Regions from separate parts of the Arenimonas sp. MALMAid1274 genome, predicted to be linked through region 2. Evidence: predicted binding sites of a transcription regulator. Region 2 holds the regulator's gene; the other holds the start of a gene.

Region 1 (9,664 bases), on a different contig from region 2:
CGAGGACCCGCGCGCCCTGATCCTGGCGCCCACCCGCGAGCTTGCCATCCAGATCCACAAGGACGCCGTGAAGTTCGGCTCCGACCTGGGCCTGCGTTTCGCCCTGGTGTACGGCGGCGTGGACTACGACAAGCAGCGCGAGCTGCTGCAGCAGGGCGTGGACGTCATCATCGCCACCCCCGGCCGCCTGATCGACTACGTCAAGCAGAGCAAGGTCGTGTCCCTGCACGCCTGCGAGGTCTGCGTGCTGGACGAAGCCGACCGCATGTTCGACCTGGGCTTCATCAAGGACATCCGCTTCCTGCTGCGGCGCATGCCGATCCGCACCGAGCGCCAGACCCTGCTGTTCTCGGCCACGCTCAGCCACCGCGTGCTGGAGCTGGCCTACGAGCACATGAACGAGCCGGAGAAGCTGGTCGTCGAGACCGAGTTCATCACCGCGGCCAAGGTGCGCCAGCTGGTGTATTTCCCGGCCGACGAGGAAAAGATCCCGCTGCTGATCGGCCTGCTGACCCGCAGCGAGGGCCATCGCACGATGGTCTTCGTCAACACCAAGGTCTGGGTCGAGCGCGTGGCGCGCGGCCTGGAGCGCGCCGGCTTCCGCGTCGGCGTGCTGTCGGGCGACGTGCCGCAGAAGAAGCGCGAGACGCTGCTGGCGCGCTTCCAGAAGGGCCAGCTGGACATCCTGGTGGCCACCGACGTGGCCGCCCGCGGCCTGCACATCGACGGCGTGTCGCACGTCTACAACTACGACCTGCCGTTCGACGCCGAGGACTACGTGCACCGCATCGGCCGCACCGCGCGCCTGGGCGCCGAGGGCGACGCGATCAGCTTCGCCTGCGAGCGCTATGCCATGTCGCTGCCCGACATCGAGGCCTACATCGAGCAGAAGCTGCCGGTGGCCCAGGTCGAGAAGGAGCTGCTGGTGCCGGTGCCGCGCGCCCCGCGCGAGCGGGTGGAAGGCGAGGAGGAAGGCGAGAGCGTCAGCGCCATCTTCCGCGAGGTGCGCGAGGCCAAGGCGGCCGAGGACGAGCGCCGCGGTGGACGCGGCGGTCGCAGCGGCGGCGGTTCGCCGGGCGGCGGTCGTGGCGGTCCGGGCGGGGGTTCGCGCGATCGCAGCGGTCCGCGCCCCGGCGCGCATCGCGAGCGCAAGCCGGCTCCCGCGGCCGAGGCGCTGCCGCCGGCGGTCGAGGCCCCGGTGGATCCGACCCGGCCTGCGCAGCGTCCGGCACCGTCCTCGCCGATGCAGGTGGATCCGAACGCGCCGGCGCGCAAGCGCCGCCGCCGTCGTGGCGGTCGCCCGGTGGGCGACGGTGCCGCGCCGGAAACCGGCGGCAAGCCGCGCACGTCCGAATCGCCCTCGACGACCGCACCCGCGGCCGCCGGTGGCGACAAGCCCTCGCTGCTCGGCCGCATCAAGGCCAGCCTGCGCTCGCTGGTGAAGCGCAACCCGCCGACGGGCCACTGAGCCCGATCCGCAGGCGGGCCCCCGGGCCCTCCTGCTTTTCCGGAGGGGTCTGCTAGATTGATGCGGCCCCCTGTCCAGCCGAGCCGCATGGCCCTTCTCCGTTTCGACAATGTGTCCAAGGCCTATCCGGGCAGCGCGCCGGCGCTGAGCGAGGTCAGCTTCGCGGTGGAGGAAGGCGAGATGCTGTTCGTCACCGGCCATTCCGGCGCCGGCAAGTCGACCCTGCTGCGCCTGGTGCACCTGTCCGAGCGGCCCAGCCGCGGCACCGTGCTGGTGAACGAACGCAACCTGGCCAAGGTCCGCGGCCGCAAGGTGCCGCTGCACCGGCGCCAGGTGGGCGTGGTGTTCCAGGACCATCGCCTGCTCACCGACCGCAGCGTGTTCGACAACGTGGCCTTGCCGCTGTTGATCGCCGGCACGCCTGGCGCCGAGGTCGGCAAGCGCGTGCGCGCGGTGCTGGACAAAGTCGGCCTGGGCGACCGCGAGCGCTCGCTGCCGATGCAGCTGTCCACCGGCGAGCAGCAGCGCGTGGGCATCGCCCGGGCCATCGTCGCCCAGCCGCAGCTGCTCGTGGCCGACGAACCCACCGGCAATCTCGATCCGCAGCTGGCCGCCGAAATCATGCAGCTGTTCGCCTCGCTGCCGGCGCTGGGCACCACCGTGATCGTGGCCAGCCACGACCTGGCGTTGGTGAAGCGCATGCGGCGCCGCGTGCTGGTGCTCGACCACGGCAAGCTGCTCGACGACATCTCGCCCGAGGACCTGGCGGCATGAGCGCCAAGCCCGAGGCCCGCGCCAAACCCGCCGCCGCGGAACGCGTCAAGCCGGGCGGCATCGGCAGCCGGCTGCGCGCCTGGCGCGAGCAGCATCTGTATTCCCTGGTGTCCAGCCTAGGCCGCCTGGCCAAGCGGCCCTTCGCCACCGGCCTAACGGTCGGCGTGATGGCGATCGCGCTGGCCCTGCCGCTGGGCCTGGGCCTGGCCCTGGGCAACATCGAGCGCTTCTCGGGCTCGGTCAGCGAATCGCGCGAGATCGGTGTGTTCCTGAAGGCCGATGTGGACGTGGCGGCAGCGCAGGCGCTGGCCACACGCCTGGGCGATCGCCCCGACGTGGCCGCGGTCACCGTGCGCACGCCGGACGAAGGCCTGGCCGAGTTCCGCGCCATGAGCGACCTGGCCGGCGCCCTGGACGTGCTGGAGGACAACCCGCTGCCGACGGTGCTGATCGTGCAGCCCACCGGCGATGGCGACGCGCTGGCGGCCGACCTGCGGGCCCTGCCCGAGGCCGACATCGTGCAGCACGACGCGGTCTGGCGGCAGCGGCTGTCGGCCTGGCTGGCCTTCGGCGACCGCGTGGTGCACGTGGTGGCCGCCCTGCTGGGCCTGGGTGTGCTGCTGGTGGTGGGCAATACCGTGCGCCTGGACATCGGCGCGCGCAGCGAGGAGATCGGCGTGCTGCAGCACCTGGGCGCCACCGACGCCTTCGTGCGCCGCCCCTTCCTGTACCTGGGCGCCTGGTACGGCCTGGCCGCGGGCCTGCTGGCGGGGCTGGTGCTCTGGGTCGCGGGCCTGATGCTGCAGGGCCGCCTGTCGGCGCTGGTGGCCAGCTACGGCTCGGAATTCGCGCTGGCCGGCCCGGGCTGGCGCGGCAGCCTGGCCCTGCTGGCCGGGGCCGCGGCGATGGGGTGGCTGGGCGCGTGGCTCGCAACCGGGCATCATCTACGTCGGACCCGTCCTGTGGACGTGTGACATGAACAGCCCCAGCCCCAGCTTCCGCAGCTTCGACACCACCAACCCGCGCATCATGGTCGTGGATGGTTCCAAGGTCGTGCGCAAGATGATCGAGGGCGTGCTGCGCCAGCAGCTGCCGGGCCTGGAGTTCGTCGGCTGCGAAACCGGCGAGGAAGCCAAGGCTGCGCTGCAGGCCGGCGCCGTCAACCTGGTCACCACCGCGCTGCGCCTGCCCGACATGGACGGCCTGGACCTGGCGCGCTACCTGCGCGAGCACACGCCGCAGGCCTACATCCCGATCATCGTGGTTTCGGGCGACGTGCAGGAGCGGCTGGAAAGCCGCTCGATCAGCGACGACGTGACCGACTATTTCGACAAGGCGCTGGGCTTCAACGCCCTGGCCGCCTTCATCAAGGGCTACGTGGCCCCCGAGTCCGAAGCCGGCGGCGAAGTGCTGTACGTCGAGGACAGCCGCGTCGTGGCCATGGCCACGCGGCGCATGCTGGAGAAGCACAACCTCACCGTCACCCACGCCACCGGCGTCGAGGACGCGATCGCGCACCTGGAAACCATGAAGGCCCAGGGCAAGGTGCCGGGCCCCGACATCGTGCTCACCGACGTGTATCTGAAGGGCGAACTGACCGGCAAGGACCTGCTGCACTCCATCCGGCACGACTTCGGCTACGCCAAGGGCCTGCTGCCGGTGCTGGTGATGACCGGCGACGCCAACCCGGCCAACCAGAGCGACCTGCTGCGCGAAGGCGCCAACGACCTGGTGCAGAAGCCGATCGAAGAGCGCCTGCTGATCACCAAGCTGCTGTTCCAGCTGCGCGTGGGCCGGATGCTGCGCGAGAAGCTCGGCAAGTAAGGCGTGGCTGCGGATCCCCGGGTCCGGCTCGAGCCTTCATGGAAGGCGCGCGTCGGCGACTATCTGTTGCGTCCGGACATGCAGGAACTCTCCCGCTTCCTGCGTGAGGAAAAGGCGCGCGGCAAGCGCATCTTTCCGCCCGGACCCGACATCTTCGCCGCGCTCGACGCCACGCCCTTCGACCAGGTGAAGGTGGTCGTGCTGGGCCAGGATCCCTACCACGGGGCCGGGCAGGCCCATGGCCTGTGCTTCTCGGTGCGGCCGGGCGTGCCGGTGCCGCCGTCGCTGCAGAACATCTACAAGGAACTCAAGGCCGACCTGGGCATCGCCCCGGCCGACCACGGCTGCCTGGTCTCGTGGGCGCGACAGGGCGTGCTGCTGCTCAATGCCGTGCTGACGGTGGAGGAGGGCCGCGCCGGCGCGCATCAGGGCAAAGGCTGGGAGGGCTTCACCGATGCCGTGGTGCAGGCCCTGGACCGCGAGCGCGAGGGCCTGGTCTTCATGCTCTGGGGCAGCTACGCCCAGGCCAAGGGCAAGCTGGTGGATGCCCGCCGGCACTGCATGCTGCGCGCGCCACACCCCTCGCCGCTGTCGGCGCACCGGGGTTTTCTGGGCTGCGGCCACTTCGGCAAGGCCAACCGCTGGCTGGAGGGCGCCCGGCAGGCGCCGATCCGGTGGGCGCTGCCGCCGCGGGCCGAGGTCGAGGCGATGCTGGCGTCCCGGCGGGTCCCCGACCCCGCGGCGCCGGGCGCTGTTTTGCCCTGAGCGCCCGTCCCGGCGCGGCTCCCCGGCCATCCCGGTTCCGGCCCTTGAAGCCGGTCAGGCCACCCCCAGATCAACCGGACTGCCGGGGAGCTGGCTGTTCCATGAATGGAACGGACAGGGAACTTATGGCCTATTTAGTACTCCAATGGTGCGAGTGCTAAACTCCGGCCCATGAAAGAGGACACGATGACCACTGCCCTGATCGCCAACAACCTGCCGATCCCGAGCGCGCTGGGTTCGCTGGACGCCTACATCTCCGCGGTCAACCGCGTGCCCGTGCTCACCGTCGAGGACGAGCAGGCCCTGGCGCGCAAGTTCCGCGACGAGGAAGACCTGGACGCCGCCAAGGCGCTCGTGGTCTCGCACCTTCGCTTCGTGGTGCACGTGGCCCGCGGCTACCAGGGCTACGGCCTGGGCATGGGCGACCTGATCCAGGAAGGCAACATCGGCCTGATGAAGGCGGTCAAGCGCTTCGACCCCGACCAGGGCGTGCGCCTGGTGTCGTTCGCCGTGCACTGGGTGCGCGCCGAGATGCACGAGTTCATCCTGCGCAACTGGCGCATCGTCAAGGTCGCCACCACCAAGGCGCAGCGCAAGCTGTTCTTCAACCTGCGCAAGTCCAAGAAGCGCCTGGGCTGGATGAACGACGCCGAAGTCACCGCGGTGGCCAAGGACCTCAACGTTTCCAAGCGCGAAGTGCTGGAGATGGAGTCGCGCCTGAGCGGCCGCGACGTCGGCTTCGACGCGCCGGACGAGGACAACGACAACGCCCCGCCGTCGCCGGTGGCCTACCTGCGCGACGCCAGCGACGACCCGGCGATGGCCTACGAGCGCGAAAGCCACGAGGACGACCAGCTCGAGCTGCTGCGTGACGGCCTGGCCGAACTCGACCAGCGTTCGCGCGACATCCTCAAGCGTCGTTTCCTGGGCGAGCCCAAGGCCACGCTGCAGGAGCTGGCCGACGAGTACGGCGTCAGCGCCGAGCGCATCCGCCAGATCGAGGCCAATGCGCTCAAGAAGATGCGGGCGCTCTTCGCGGCCTGATCCGCCCGCGTCGCCGAGATCGAAAGGCCCCGCATCGCGGGGCCTTTTCGTTGGCGGATCAGTCGCCCGGCGGCGCGCGCCCGACGATGATCCGCGCGTGCCGCTGGTAGGTCCAGTACGACCAGCCCCAGTTCACCAGCACGATGATGCGGTTGCGGAATCCGATCAGGAGGAACAGGTGGGCCACCAGCCAGAACCACCAGGCCACCACGCCTGAAAAGCGCAGCCTGCCGAAATCCACCACCGCCGCCATGCGGCCGATCGTGGCCAGGTTGCCGAAGTCGCGGTAGCGGAACGGCTTGGGCGTTGCGCCGCGCAGGCGCGCGCGGATCGCGCCGGCGACGTGCGCGCCCATCTGCTTGGCGGCAGGCGCCACGCCCGGCACCGGCTTGCCGTCCTGCACCACGCTGGCCAGGTCGCCCAGCACGAACACCTCGGGATGGCCGGGCAGCGAGAGGTCGGGGGCCACCGGCACGCGCCCCGCGCGATCGGTCGCCACGCCCAGCTGCCGTCCCAGGGGCGAGGCCGCGACGCCGGCCGCCCACAGCACGGTGCGGCTGCGGATGCGGGCCGGACCCATCGTGACGCCTTCGGCATCGATGGCGGTCACCGGCTGGCCGGTATGCACCTCCACGCCCAGCTTCTGCAGCTGGACGCGGGTTTTTTCCGACAGCTCCGGCGGCATCGCAGCCAGCACGCGCGGGCCAGCCTCGACCAGGTGCACGCGCGCGCCGCGCACATCGGCGCGGCGGAACTCGCGCGGCAGCGTATGGCGTGCGATCTCGGCCAGCGTGCCCGCCATTTCCACACCGGTCGGCCCCCCGCCGATCACCACGAACTCCAGCCAGGCCTGGCGCAGGTCGGGATCTTCTTCGCGCTCGGCGGCCTCGAACGCCGACAGCACGCGGCTTCGGATCGCCAGCGCATCGTCCAGCGTCTTGAGCCCCGGCGCGTGTTCGGCCCAGGCGTCGTTGCCGAAGTAGGCGTGCGTGGCGCCGGTGGCGACCAGCAGGGTGTCGTAGTCGAGCGTGCCGCCCGCGAGGGTCACGCGCCGCGCGGCAAGGTCGATGGACAGCGCCTCGTCCATGCGGACCGTGACATTGGTCTGCTTGCGCAGTATGTGCCGCAGCGGCGCTGCGATGTCGGGCGCCGACAGGCCCGCGGTAGCCACCTGGTAGAGCAGGGGCTGGAACAGGTGGTGGTTGGTGCGGTCCACCAGGGTGATGCGCACCGGCGCGGAAGCCAGCGCGCGGGTGGCCCAGAGGCCGCCGAAGCCGCCGCCGAGCACCAGAACGTGGGGAAGGGAAGGGTTCGGAGTCGCCATGACGAAGGTCCGCAAAAAGTAGTCAGTAAAGATCGGTGGGATCGACGTCGAGCGACCAGCGCACCTTGCGCGCCGATTTCAGCGCGGCAATCCGCGGCAGCCAGTGTTGCAGCGCGGCGTGCAGGGGCGCGCGCTGGCGGGCGTCCAGCAGCACCTGGCCGCGCGCCTTGCCGGCACGGCGCGCCATCGGTGCGGGCATCGGGCCGTTGAGCTGCACGCCGGGCGGATCGCCGAATTCATCGCGGGCCTCGCGCAGGAAGCCCTGCACGTCGGCCTCGGTCGGCGCCTCGGCGCGCAGCAGGGCCAGGTGCGCATACGGCGGGAACTGGGCCGCCTCGCGTTCGGCCAGCTGCAGCGCCGCCACCGCCGGATAGCCGCCCGCCAGCAGCGTGTTGAGCAGCGGATGGTCGGGGTGATGGGTCTGCAGCACCACTTCGCCGGGCAGGCTGGCGCGACCCGCGCGGCCCGCGACCTGGATCAGCAGCTGCGCCAGTTTCTCGCCGGCGCGGAAGTCGGCGCTGAACAGTCCTTCGTCCACGCCGACCACGGCCACCAGGGTCAGGCGCGGCAGGTCGTGGCCCTTCGCCAGCATCTGGGTGCCGACCAGGATGCCGGAGCGGTCGCCGAACGCCTCGAGATGCTTTTCGATCGCGTCGCGCCGGCGGGTGGTCTCGCGGTCCACGCGGATCATCAGCGCATCGGGAAAGCGTTCGGCCAGGGTTTCCTCGATGCGTTCGGTGCCGGCGCCCTGCGGCTGCAGCGCCAGGCTGGCGCAGTCGGGGCAGGCATTGGGTGGCGTCGCGCGCGCGCCGCAGTGGTGGCAGATCAGCCGCCGGCCGCCGGCGTGCACGGTCATCGCCGCGTCGCAGCGTTTGCAGTGCGCGCTCCAGCCGCAGTCGTGGCACAGCAGCACGGGTGCGTAGCCGCGCCTGTTCTTGAACACCAGCGCCTGTTCACCGCGCGCCAGGCAGCGGCCCACTGCGTCGAGCAGGTCTTCCGACAGGCCATTGACCAGCCGCCGCTTGCGCAGGTCCAGAACGCGCGCCGTGGGCGGTCGCGCATCGCCTGCGCGCTGCGCCAGGCGCAGGTGCCGGTAGCGTCCGGCCAGCGCGTTGTGCAGCGATTCCAGCGACGGCGTGGCGCTGCCCAGCAGCACCGGCACGCCGAGATTGCGCGCGCGGACCAGGGCCAGGTCGCGCGCGTGGTAGCGGATGCCGTCCTGCTGTTTGTACGAGCCGTCGTGCTCTTCGTCCACCACGATCAGGCCGGCCTCGGGCAACGGACAGAAGATGGCCGAGCGCGTGCCCACCATCACCCGTGCCTCGCCGCGCGCCATCGCCGCCCACGCGCGCGCACGCTCGCCGTCGGCCAGGCCCGAATGCTGGGCCAGCACCGGCACGCCCAGGCGGCTGCGGAAGCGCGACAGCGCCTGCGGGGTCAGGCCGATCTCGGGCACCAGTACCAGGGCCTGCCGGCCGGCGGCGAGGCAGTCACTGATCGCCTGCAGGTAGACCTCGGTCTTGCCGCTGCCGGTGACACCTTCCAGCAGGTAGGCGCCGAAGCCCTCGCCGGTGCGGATGGCGGCGATGGCGTCCGCCTGGGCCGGCATCAGGGTCGGACCGGGTGCGGCCGCGGCCGGCTCGGTGCGTCCCGCGAGCGCGATGCGTTCGGCCAGTCCACGCTCGGCCAGCGCGCGCGCGGCCGGACGCCAGTCCGGATGCTGCTGGTCCAGCAGGTCTTCACCCAGGGCCCGGTCAGCCAGTGCCTGCAGCAGGCGGCGCGGCTTGCCCTCCCGCCCGGGGGCGGCCAGCGACGCCAGGCCATCCCCGGTGGCGCGCCAGCCGTGCCTTGCGGTTTCCGGCAGCGGCTGACCGCTGCGCAGCGGGCCCGGCAGGGCGGTGGCCACGACCTCGCCCAGCGGGGCGTGGTAGTAGGCCGCGACCCAGCGCAGGCTTTCGAACAATTCGCCGACGAGCAAGGCTTCGGAATCAAGGCGGGCATGGACGGGCTTGGCCTCCGGCGCGTCCGGATCCGGCCTGCCGACCTCGACCACCACCCCGACCTGCTCGCCATCGCCCCGGCCGAAGGGCACCCGGACGCGGCAGCCGACCCAGTCCGGCCCGGCCGTCTGGCCGGCGGGCGGGCGGTAGTCGAACAGGCGCGGCAGCGGCACCGGCAGGGCGACGCGAAGCACGGTTTCCGGGGCGGCGGGCATGCCGCCAGTCTAGCCTGCGAGGCCCCGCACGGGCCTCTCCGGGCAAACCGGGCGACTTGCGCGCCATTGCTGCTAACACCATCAGGAATGATGCCTAAGCTACTGTTCATCAAAACGAATCACCCTTATCCACACGCTTTGTGGATAAGTCTGTGGAAGAGGCTGGCCGCAGGGGTGCGCACCCCCACCGTACAAGGCCCCTCAGCCGGGTTGGTGATTTTTTAACCAAGCCGTCATAGTTCTTTTAATT
Region 2 (9,664 bases):
CGGCGCCGCAGCCCGCTGCGGCTGGGCATCGGCCTGGCGGTGGCCAGCCTGGTGCTGCTGGCCGGCGAGTACCTCGCACTGAGCGCCAATCAATACGTGCCCGTGGCGGCCGCCCTGCTGCTGGCCTGGACCACGTATGGCCTGTTCACGCTGCAGGCGCAGTGGCTGGACCGCCAGGAGCGCGAGGCCACGGTGGGCATCTTCGGCCGCTTCCTGGACCCCCGCGTGGTCGAAAGCCTGGTCGAGGCCGGCGAACTCAACCGCGACCAGAAGCCGGTGGCGCGCGAAATCACCATTCTGTTCTCCGACATCCGCGGCTTCACCACCTTGTCGGAGACGCGCACGCCGGAACAGGTGGTCGACCTGCTCAACCGCTACTTCAGCCGCCAGGTGGACGTGATCTTCAGCAACGGCGGCACCCTGGACAAGTTCATCGGCGATGCGGTGATGGCCTTCTGGAACGCACCCACCGACATCCCCGACCACGCCGAGCGGGCGGTGGCGGCGGCGATCGGCATGACCGAGGCCCTGGATGCCTTCAAGCGCGACCTGCTGGCGCGCGGCGAGGGCCTGGGCGATTTCGATGTCGGCATCGGCCTGCATACCGGGCCCGCCGTGGTCGGCTTCCTTGGCAGCGACTCGCGGATGGAGTACACCGCCATTGGCGACACCGTGAACCTGGGCAGCCGGATCGAAAGCGCCACCAAGGGCGTGGCCCGGGTGCTGGTGTCGGACGCCACGCGGGCCGCTTGCGGCCCCGGTTCCCGTTTCCATTTCGAGCACCGGGGCGAATTCCACGTCAAGGGGCGCGAACAACCGGTGCACCTGTACGAACCCATGCTGCAAGCTGCACGAACCCCAGACGCTGCAAACAACGCGGAGCAAACGCAATGAGACAGCCCACCCTTCCCCGACCGCCCCGCCGACGCGTGATCGCGCTGGCGCTGGTGGCGGCTCTCGCCGGCGGCGCCGTGCTGGCCGAGTCCGGCACCGTGCTCAAGGACACGCCCCTGCGCAGCGAGCCCATGAATTCCGCCAGCCAGGTCGCCCAGCTCAAGGCCAAGCAGACCGTCGAGATCACCGCGCGGCAAGGCGCCTGGGCCAGCGTGAAGACCCCCACGGGCGAGGAAGGCTGGGCCCGCATCCTCACCCTCCGCACCGGCTCCGGCGCCGCCGCCTCGGCCGACGCCAGCCAGATCGCTTCGGTGTTCCGCACCGGCTCCAGCGGCGCCAGCGTCAGTACCGGCGTCAAGGGCCTGTCGGCCGACGAACTGATGAGCGCATCGGCCAACTACCAGGACGTGGCCCTGCTCGACAGTTACGCCGTGAGCAGCGACGCCGCCCGCCAGTTCGCTGGCCAGGTGCCGCTGGCCAACCAGCAGGTGCCCTACCTGCCCGAACCGCGTGCCGGCCGGAGGCAGCGATGAACAGCAAACTTTCCCTGCTTGCCGCCAGCCTGGTGCTGGTGCTGGCCGCCCCGTCCGCGCAGTCCTTTGGACGCCTGGGTGATGCCGAAGGCCTGCTCAAGTTCGGCGAGCGCGCCGCCAAGGCCAACCAGGAAATCACCCAGGAAGAAGAAATCGAACTGGGCCGCGGCATCGCCGCCAACGTGCTGGGCGCCGCGCCACTGGTGCGCGACGAGCAGCTGCAGCGCTACGTCAACCAGGTCGGCCTGTGGCTGGCGATGCAGACCGAGCGTCCCGACCTGCCCTGGCGCTTCGGCGTGATCGACAGCTCCGACGTCAACGCCTTTGCCCTGCCGGGCGGCACCGTGCTGATCACCGCCGGCCTGTACGACCGCCTGCGCGACGAGGCCGAGCTGGCCAGCGTGCTCGGCCACGAAATCGCGCACGTGGTGCAGAAGCACCAGGTGAAGGCGATCAAGAAGGCCATGGGCCGCGAGTTCGCCACCGAGATCGCCGGCGAAGTGGCTGGCCAGAGCGACAACGAGCTGGTGCGTCGCTTCGGCGACAAGGCCTTCAAGGCCGGCACCGAGATCCTGGCGCGCGGCCTGGACAAGCAGGACGAGTACGACGCCGACCAGCGCGGCATGGTCATCGCGGCGCGCGCCGGCTACAACCCGTTCGGCCTGGCCGGCGTGCTGCAGACCCTGGACTCGGCCAGCGCGTCCGACAAGTCGGTGGCGCTGCTGTTCTCCACGCATCCCACGCCGGCCAGCCGGCTGGAGCGCCTGGAAGCCGGCGTGGGCGAGCGGCTGGACGCTTATGCCGGGGCGCCGGCGCCGGGGCGGCTGTACCGGCCGAAGAAGTAGGCGCGGTTGTCGCGCATGAAAAAGCCCGGCTTCGGCCGGGCTTTTTTTTGGGTCAGGACGTCATGCGGTCCCAGAACGCCTTCACTCCATCCAGGAACCCGCTGGACCGCGGCGAATGCCGCGCGCCCTCGCCTTCGAACGTGGCTTCGAATTCCTTGAGCAGCTCGCGCTGGCGCGCCGTCAGGTTCACCGGCGTTTCCACCACCACGCGGCACAGCAGGTCGCCGTGGCCGTGGCTGCGCACGGACTTGACGCCCTTGCCGCGCAGGCGGAACTGCTTGCCGGTCTGGGTTTCCAGCGGCACCTTGATCAGCGCCTCGCCGTCGAGCGTGGGCACCACGATGTCGGCGCCCAGCGCGGCCTGCGAAAAGCGCACCGGCACTTCGCAATACAAGTCGTTGCCGTCGCGCTGGAAGATCGGGTGCTCCAGCACGCTCACTTCCACGTACAGGTCGCCGGCGGGAGCGCCGGGAGGACCCGCCTCGCCTTCGCCGCTGAGCCGGATGCGGTCGCCGTTGTCCACGCCGGCCGGGATCTTGACCTGAAGCACCTTCTCTTCCTGCACGCGGCCGTTGCCGTGGCAGGCCTTGCAGGGTTTGGCGATGGTCTTGCCGCGGCCGCCGCAGGTCGGGCAGGTCTGCTGCACGGCGAAGATGCCGCGCTGCATGCGCACCTGGCCGTGGCCGGCGCAGGTCTTGCAGGTGTCGACCTTGCGGTCCTCGGCGCCGGTGCCGTCGCAGGTCTTGCAGGCCACCAGGCTGGGCACCTCGATGCGCTTCTCGATGCCGAACACCGCCTCTTCCAGGTCCAGCTCGACCACGAAGCGCAGGTCGGCGCCGCGGCGCGGCGCGCGCTGGCGGCCGCCGCCGAAGATGTCGCCGAAGATGTCGCCGAAGATGTCGTTGACGTCGCCGAAGCCGGCGCCGCCGTTGCCGCCGCCCATGCCGTGCTCGAAGGCGCGGTGGCCGTGCTGGTCGTACATGCGGCGCTTGCCGCCGTCGGACAGCACTTCGTAGGCCTCCTTGGCCTCCTTGAAGCTGGCCTCGGCGTTCTTGTCGTCCGGGTTGCGGTCCGGATGGTGCTTCTGGGCAGCGCGCCGGTAAGCCTTCTTCAGCTCGTCCTCGGTCGCGGTGCGCGACACGCCCAGCACTTCGTAATAGTCACGCTTGCTCATGCGGAATTCCGGTCATCCCCTGATAGCAAAACGCCCGCGCCCACCGGGGCCTCCGGTCCGACGCGGGCTGCAGCCCGGCGCGCGCAGGCGCGCGCCGGTCAACGCACTTACTTGCGGTCGTCGTCCTTGACCTCGGTGAACTCCGCGTCCACCACGTCGTCGGCCTTGCCCGCCGCCGGACCGTCCTGGCCCGCGTCCTGCGCGCCCGGCTGGTTGCCGCCGGCCGCCGCCGCGTAAAGCGACTGGGCCGCGGTCTGCAGGGCCGCCGTGCGCGACTCGATCTGGGCCTTGTCGTCGCCCTTCATCGCGGTCTCGAGCTCGGACAGCGCCGACTCGATGCCGGCCAGGGTCTCGCCCGGCACCTTGCTGCCGTGCTCGTTGATCGCGCTGCGGGTGGTGTGGATCAGGCCGTCGGCCGCGTTGCGCGCGGTGACCAGCTCATGGAACTTCTTGTCTTCCTCGCGGTGCGTCTCGGCGTCGCGGACCATCTGCGCGATCTCTTCCTCGCTCAAGCCCGAACCGGCCTTGATCTCGACCTTCTGCTCCTTGCCGGTCTTCTTGTCCTTGGCGCTGACGTGCAGGATGCCGTTGGCGTCGATGTCGAAGGACACCTCCACCTGCGGCATGCCGCGCGGCGCGGCATCGATGCCGGACAGGTCGAACTTGGCGAGGGACTTGTTGAAGCGGGCCTGCTCGCGCTCGCCCTGCAGCACGTGCACCGTCACCGCGGACTGGTTGTCCTCGGCGGTGGAGAAGGTCTGCGAGGCCTTGGTGGGGATGGTGGTGTTCTTCTCGATGATCTTGGTCATCACGCCGCCCAGGGTTTCGATGCCCAGGCTGAGCGGGGTGACGTCGAGCAGCAGCACGTCCTTCACGGTGCCGGCCAGCACGCCGCCCTGGATGGCGGCGCCGACGGCGACGGCCTCGTCCGGGTTGACGTCCTTGCGCGGCTCCTTGCCGAAGAACTCGGCCACGGCCGCCTGCACCTTGGGCATGCGGGTCTGGCCGCCGACCAGGATCACTTCGGCGATGTCGCTGGCGCGCAGGCCGGCGTCATTGAGCGCGATGCGGCAGGGTTCGATGGTCTTCTTGATCAGGTCGTCCACCAGCGCCTCGAGCTTGGCGCGGGTGAGCTTGATGTTCAGGTGCTTGGGGCCCGAGGCGTCGGCCGTCACGTACGGCAGGTTCACTTCGGTCTGCTGGTTGGACGAGAGCTCGATCTTGGCGCGCTCGGCCGCGTCCTTCAGGCGCTGCAGGGCCAGCGGGTCCTTGCGCAGGTCGATGCCCTGCTCCTTGTTGAACTCGTCCACGAGGTAGTCGATGACGCGCTTGTCGAAGTCTTCGCCGCCCAGGAAGGTATCGCCGTTGGTGGCCAGCACTTCGAACTGCTTCTCGCCGTCGATCTCGGCGATCTCGATGATGGACACGTCGAAGGTGCCGCCGCCGAGGTCGTACACGGCCAGCTTGCGGTCGCCGCCCTTCTTGTCCATGCCGTAGGCCAGCGCGGCCGCGGTGGGCTCGTTGATGATGCGCTTGACGTCCAGGCCGGCGATGCGGCCCGCGTCCTTGGTGGCCTGGCGCTGGCTGTCGTTGAAGTAGGCCGGCACCGTGATCACGGCTTCGGTCACCGCTTCGCCCAGGTAGGCTTCGGCGGTCTTCTTCATCTTCTCCAGGATGCGCGCGGAGATTTCCTGCGGCGACATTGCCTTGCCGTCGCTGGTCTTGACCCAGGCGTCGCCGTTGTCGTGCGCGACAATGCCGTAGGACACCAGGTCCAGGTCCTTCTTGACTTCGGCGTCGGTGAACTTGCGGCCGATCAGGCGCTTCACCGCGTAGAAGGTGTTCTTGGGGTTGGTGACGGCCTGGCGCTTGGCCGAGGCGCCCACGATCACTTCGCCGTCCTTGGTGAAGGCGACGATGGACGGCGTGGTGCGGTCGCCCTCGGAGTTCTCGATGACCTTGGCCACGCCGCCTTCCATCACGGAAACGCAGCTGTTGGTGGTACCCAGGTCGATGCCGATGATCTTGCCCATGTGTGTGCTCCCTCGGATTTCTAAGTCTGGCGGCGTAGGCCGCGGATGGTTCTAAAGTGGGGTTGGGGGGCCCTGCTTCAAGGCCCGGGCGACGCTATTCGGCGGCGACCACGACCAGGGCCGGGCGCAGCAGGCGATCGTTCAGGGCGTAGCCCTTCTGGAACACCTGCACCACGCTGCCCACGGCCGCGCCGGGCGCGGCGACCTGGCTGATGGCCTGGTGCCACTCGGGGTCGAAGGCCTGGCCGACCGGGTCGACCTGGACCATGCCGTTGTCGGCGCCGACCTTGAGCAGCTGGCGCAGGGTCAGCTCCAGGCCGTCCTTGAGCGGGCCGGACTCGGCATTGGCCGCCGCCAGCCCGGCCTCGAGGCTGTCGAGCACCGGCAGCAGCTGCGAGAGCAGCTTTTCGTTGGCGAAACGGCGGGCCTGGTCGACGTCGCGGGCCAGGCGCTTGCGCTGGTTGTCGAGCTCGGCGCGCTCGCGCAGGGCTTCCTCGCGCAGGCTGGCCATGGCGGTGCGCAGCTGCTCGAGCTCGTTGTCCAGGCCGTAGTCGTCTTCGGGCGACGGGGCGCCCGGGGTGGGTTGTTCGCTGTGCATGGTCTTCCAGTGGCTGCCCCGTCCCCCGGGGTTCGACAGCCTTATGGGGCCGGGCTGGAGGGTTTCAAGGCGCCGGGGTCGAGCGCGGCGCCCAGCAGGTCGGCCGTGGCCTGCACCATCGGAATCACCCGGTCGTAGGCCATGCGGGTGGGGCCGATGACGCCCAGCACGCCCAGCACGCGGCCGTTGGCGCCGTAGGGCGCGGTGACCACGGTACAGGCGTCCAGCGGGGCCAGGCCGGTTTCCTCGCCGATGAACACCCGCACGCCGGGGGCGTGGATGGTGCGCTCGAGCAGCTGCAGGATCTCGCGCTTGCGGGAAAAGGCCTCGAACAGCTCGCGCAGGCGCTCGATGTCGGACAGGTCCTGGACCCCCATCAGCTTGGTTTGGCCGGTCAGCAGCATGTCGTCCTGGCCACCGGCGCCGTCGCCCAGGGCCTGTTCGGACAGCTCCACCGCGGCCGACAGCAGCCGCTCCATTTCGCTGCGGGTGTCGCGCAGCTCGCGCAGCAGGGCGGCGCGGATCTCGTGCAGGGGGCGGCCGGCGAAGTGGGTGTTGAGGAAGTTGGCGGTCTGCTCCAGCTCCGACGGGGTGTAGGGCCGACGCGGCGTGACGATGCGGTTCTGCACTTCGTTGTCGGTGAACACCAGGATCACCAGCACGCGCTGGGCGTCCAGGGCCACGAAGTCGATGTGCCGGAAGGCGAACTGGCCGCGCTGGGGCACGGTGACCACGCCGACGAACTGGCTCATGGCCGACAGCAGCTCGCTGGTGTTCGACAGCAGGGCCTGCGTGCCGGCGCCGGCCGCCAGGTTGGCGCGCATCTGCGACACCTGCGCCTCCTGCACCGGCTTGACCTGCAGCAGGCTGTCCACGAACACCCGGTAGCCCTGGGCCGTGGGCACCCGACCGGCCGAGGCGTGCGGCGCCGCCAGCAGCCCGATTTCCTCCAGGTCGGCCAGGATGTTGCGGATGGTCGCCGGGCTCACGTCCAGGCCCGAGCTGCGGGCCAGGGTGCGCGAACCCACCGGCTCGCCGTCGCGGATGTGCTGCGAGATCAGGGTGCGCAGCAGGCTGCGGGCGCGCGGGTCGAGGCTGAGTTCCATGCGTCATAGATAAGGCCCGCGGCCGCCCCGCGCAAGGCACGCGAGCGTGGCCCCTGCCCGGCCCGCGCCGCTTTCCTACCCGTTGCCGCCCCGGCCTCGGATGGACGGCCTCGCCCGGGGCAGCGAAACCTGCCTGCTTTCAGGCAAAATCGCCCGGCCCATGATCAGCCACCTCACGCTCAAGGATTTCGCCGTCGTCAGCACCGCCGAACTGGCCTTCGGGCCCGGCATGACCGTGGTTTCCGGCGAGACCGGCGCCGGCAAGTCGCTGCTGGTGGACGCCCTGATGTGGCTCACCGGCGCCCGCGCCGATGCCGGCATCGTGCGCCATGGCGCCGAACGGGCCGAGCTGGCCGCCGAATTCCGCCTGCACGACGCGCCCGCCGCCCTGGCCTGGCTGCGCGAACACGAGCTCGAGGACGAGGACGGCTGCCAGCTGCGCCGCGTGATCCGCGCCGACGGCGGCTCGCGCGCCTGGATCAACGGCCGCCCGGCCACCCTGGGCCAGCTTTCGGAACTGGGCGCCATGCTGGTGGAGATCCACGGCCAGCACGAACACCAGGCTCTGCTCGACCGCGGCCAGCAGCTGGCCCTGCTCGATGCCTTCGGCCGCCACGAAGCCGCCCAGGCCGAGGTGCGCGACCTGGCCCTGCGCTGGGCCGGCATCGACCGCCAGCTGGCCGAACTGGCCCGCGCCGGCGACGTCGGCGAGCGCGTGTCCTGGCTGCAGCACCAGGTGGACGAACTGGCCCGGGAAAGCCTGGACGGCAGCGATGTCGAGGACCTGCTGGCGGCGCATCGGCGCCAGGCCAACGCCGCCGGCCTGCTGCAGGGCTGCGAATCGGCCCTGGCCCGGCTGGCCGGCGAGGACGGCCTGTCCCTGGGCCGCGCCCTGCACCAGCTGGTGGCCGAGCTTTCGCGCCTTAGCGCCGACGAGCCGCGCCTGGCCGAAGTGGTGTCGCTGATCGAATCGGCCGACATCCAGCTGTCCGAGGCCAGCGCGGGCCTTGAGCGCATCCGCGATGATTTCGACCTCGACCCCGGCCGGCTGCAGCAGCTTGAGGATCGCCTGTCGCGCCTGCACGACCTGGCCCGCAAGCATCGCGTGCCGATGGAAGGCCTGGCCGCCCGCCGCGATGCGCTGCAGGCCGAGCTGGAGGGCCTGAGCGGAGCCAGCGAGCGCGGCGAGGCGCTGGCGCGCGAGCTGGCCGCCGCCGCCAAGGCCTGGCAGCTCGCGGCCGCGCGCCTGTCGCAGGCCCGCACGCAGGCGGGCCAGGCCCTGGGCCAGGCCGTGGTCAGCCTGATGTCGGAGCTGGGCATGGGCGGCGGTGAATTCAGCGTGGCCCTGGAACCGCTGGACACCACCCGTCCCACGCCGCAGGGTGCCGAGCGCTGCGAATTCCTGGTGTCGGCCAACCCCGGCCAGCCGGCGCGGGCGCTGCGCAAGGTCGCCTCGGGCGGCGAACTGGCGCGCATCAGCCTGGCCATCGAAGTGGCGGCGCTGGGCCTGGACGCGGTGCCGACCATGGTCTTCGACGAAGTGGACACCGGCATCGGCGGCGCCGTGGCCGAGGTCGTGGGCCAGAAGCTGCGTGCCCTGGGCGCCGAGCGCCAGGTGCTGTGCGTCACCCACCTGCCCCAGGTCGCGGCCCAGGGGCACCATCATTTCCAGGTCAGCAAGGCCGTGGCCGGCGACAGCACCCACAGCGCGGTGCGCCCGCTGGACGACAAGGCCCGCGTCGAGGAACTGGCCCGCATGCTGGGCGGCGTGGAGATCACCCGCGAAGTCCGGGCCAATGCCCGTCAGATGCTGTCGCGCGCGCAGGAAAGATGATTTTTTTGCCGCAGATTTACGCGGACGAGCGCGGATAGAGCAAAAAAAGAAGGTTTGTCCCGGCGCCGAAAAGTCAGTCGGCACAGAGGACCAACTCAGCCCTCTGCTTCATCCGCGTTCATGCGCTCTTGTCCGCGTCTAAAAGCCCTTATTTCTTTTTCTTGGGCCGCACGTAAAGCACCAACGAGTGCTCTTCGATCACGTAGCCATGCTTGGCCGCGATCTCGTGCTGCAGGCGCTCGATTTCCGGGCTGGTGAACTCGATGACCTTGCCCGACTCCATGTCCACCATGTGGTCGTGGTGCTGGCCGCGGTCGAGTTCGTACACCGCCTGGCCGCCTTCGAAGTTGTGCTTGAGCACCAGGCCCGCGGCCTCGAACTGGGTGAGCACGCGGTACACCGTGGCCAGGCCGATGTCGTCGCCCTTGTCCAGCAGGTGGCGGTAGATGTCCTCGGCGGTGAGGTGCCGGGGGCTGGACGACTCGAGCACGTCCAGGATGCGGATTCGGGGGTGCGTGACCTTGAGGCCGGCCTTGCGCAGGTCCTGCGATTCCATCGATTCCTCCTGAATGCCGTCCATCGCGGCGTGGTCGGCGGCCGGCTGGCGGCTGCGGGCCTTAGTGTATCATCGGCCGGTCGCCGATCCG

Evidence for each region. The regulator HrcA, encoded in region 2, represses chaperone genes, less so after heat shock. The targets are predictions, from matches to a motif close to TTNGCACTCNNNNNNNNNGAGTGCNAA.
Region 1: the regulator HrcA is predicted to act here: its motif matches at 4,966-4,992, upstream of rpoH (RNA polymerase sigma factor RpoH).

Annotation. Positions count from the first base shown of each region.
Region 1 covers NZ_JBMIRR010000026.1:121,819-131,482, reverse strand. The annotation lists gene rhlB (ATP-dependent RNA helicase RhlB) at 1-1,468, shown strand, start outside; gene ftsE (cell division ATP-binding protein FtsE) at 1,556-2,242, shown strand; gene ftsX (permease-like cell division protein FtsX) at 2,239-3,216, shown strand; gene ACOQFR_RS07025 (response regulator) at 3,218-4,066, shown strand; gene ung (uracil-DNA glycosylase) at 4,070-4,831, shown strand; gene rpoH (RNA polymerase sigma factor RpoH) at 5,003-5,875, shown strand; gene ACOQFR_RS07010 (NAD(P)/FAD-dependent oxidoreductase) at 5,934-7,199, opposite strand; gene ACOQFR_RS07005 (primosomal protein N') at 7,222-9,414, opposite strand.
Region 2 covers NZ_JBMIRR010000027.1:990,046-999,709, forward strand. The annotation lists gene ACOQFR_RS13215 (CHASE2 domain-containing protein) at 1-894, shown strand, start outside; gene ACOQFR_RS13220 (SH3 domain-containing protein) at 891-1,427, shown strand; gene ACOQFR_RS13225 (M48 family metalloprotease) at 1,424-2,272, shown strand; gene dnaJ (molecular chaperone DnaJ) at 2,325-3,446, opposite strand; gene dnaK (molecular chaperone DnaK) at 3,554-5,479, opposite strand; gene grpE (nucleotide exchange factor GrpE) at 5,574-6,077, opposite strand; gene hrcA (heat-inducible transcriptional repressor HrcA) at 6,119-7,183, opposite strand; gene recN (DNA repair protein RecN) at 7,344-9,017, shown strand; gene fur (ferric iron uptake transcriptional regulator) at 9,166-9,573, opposite strand.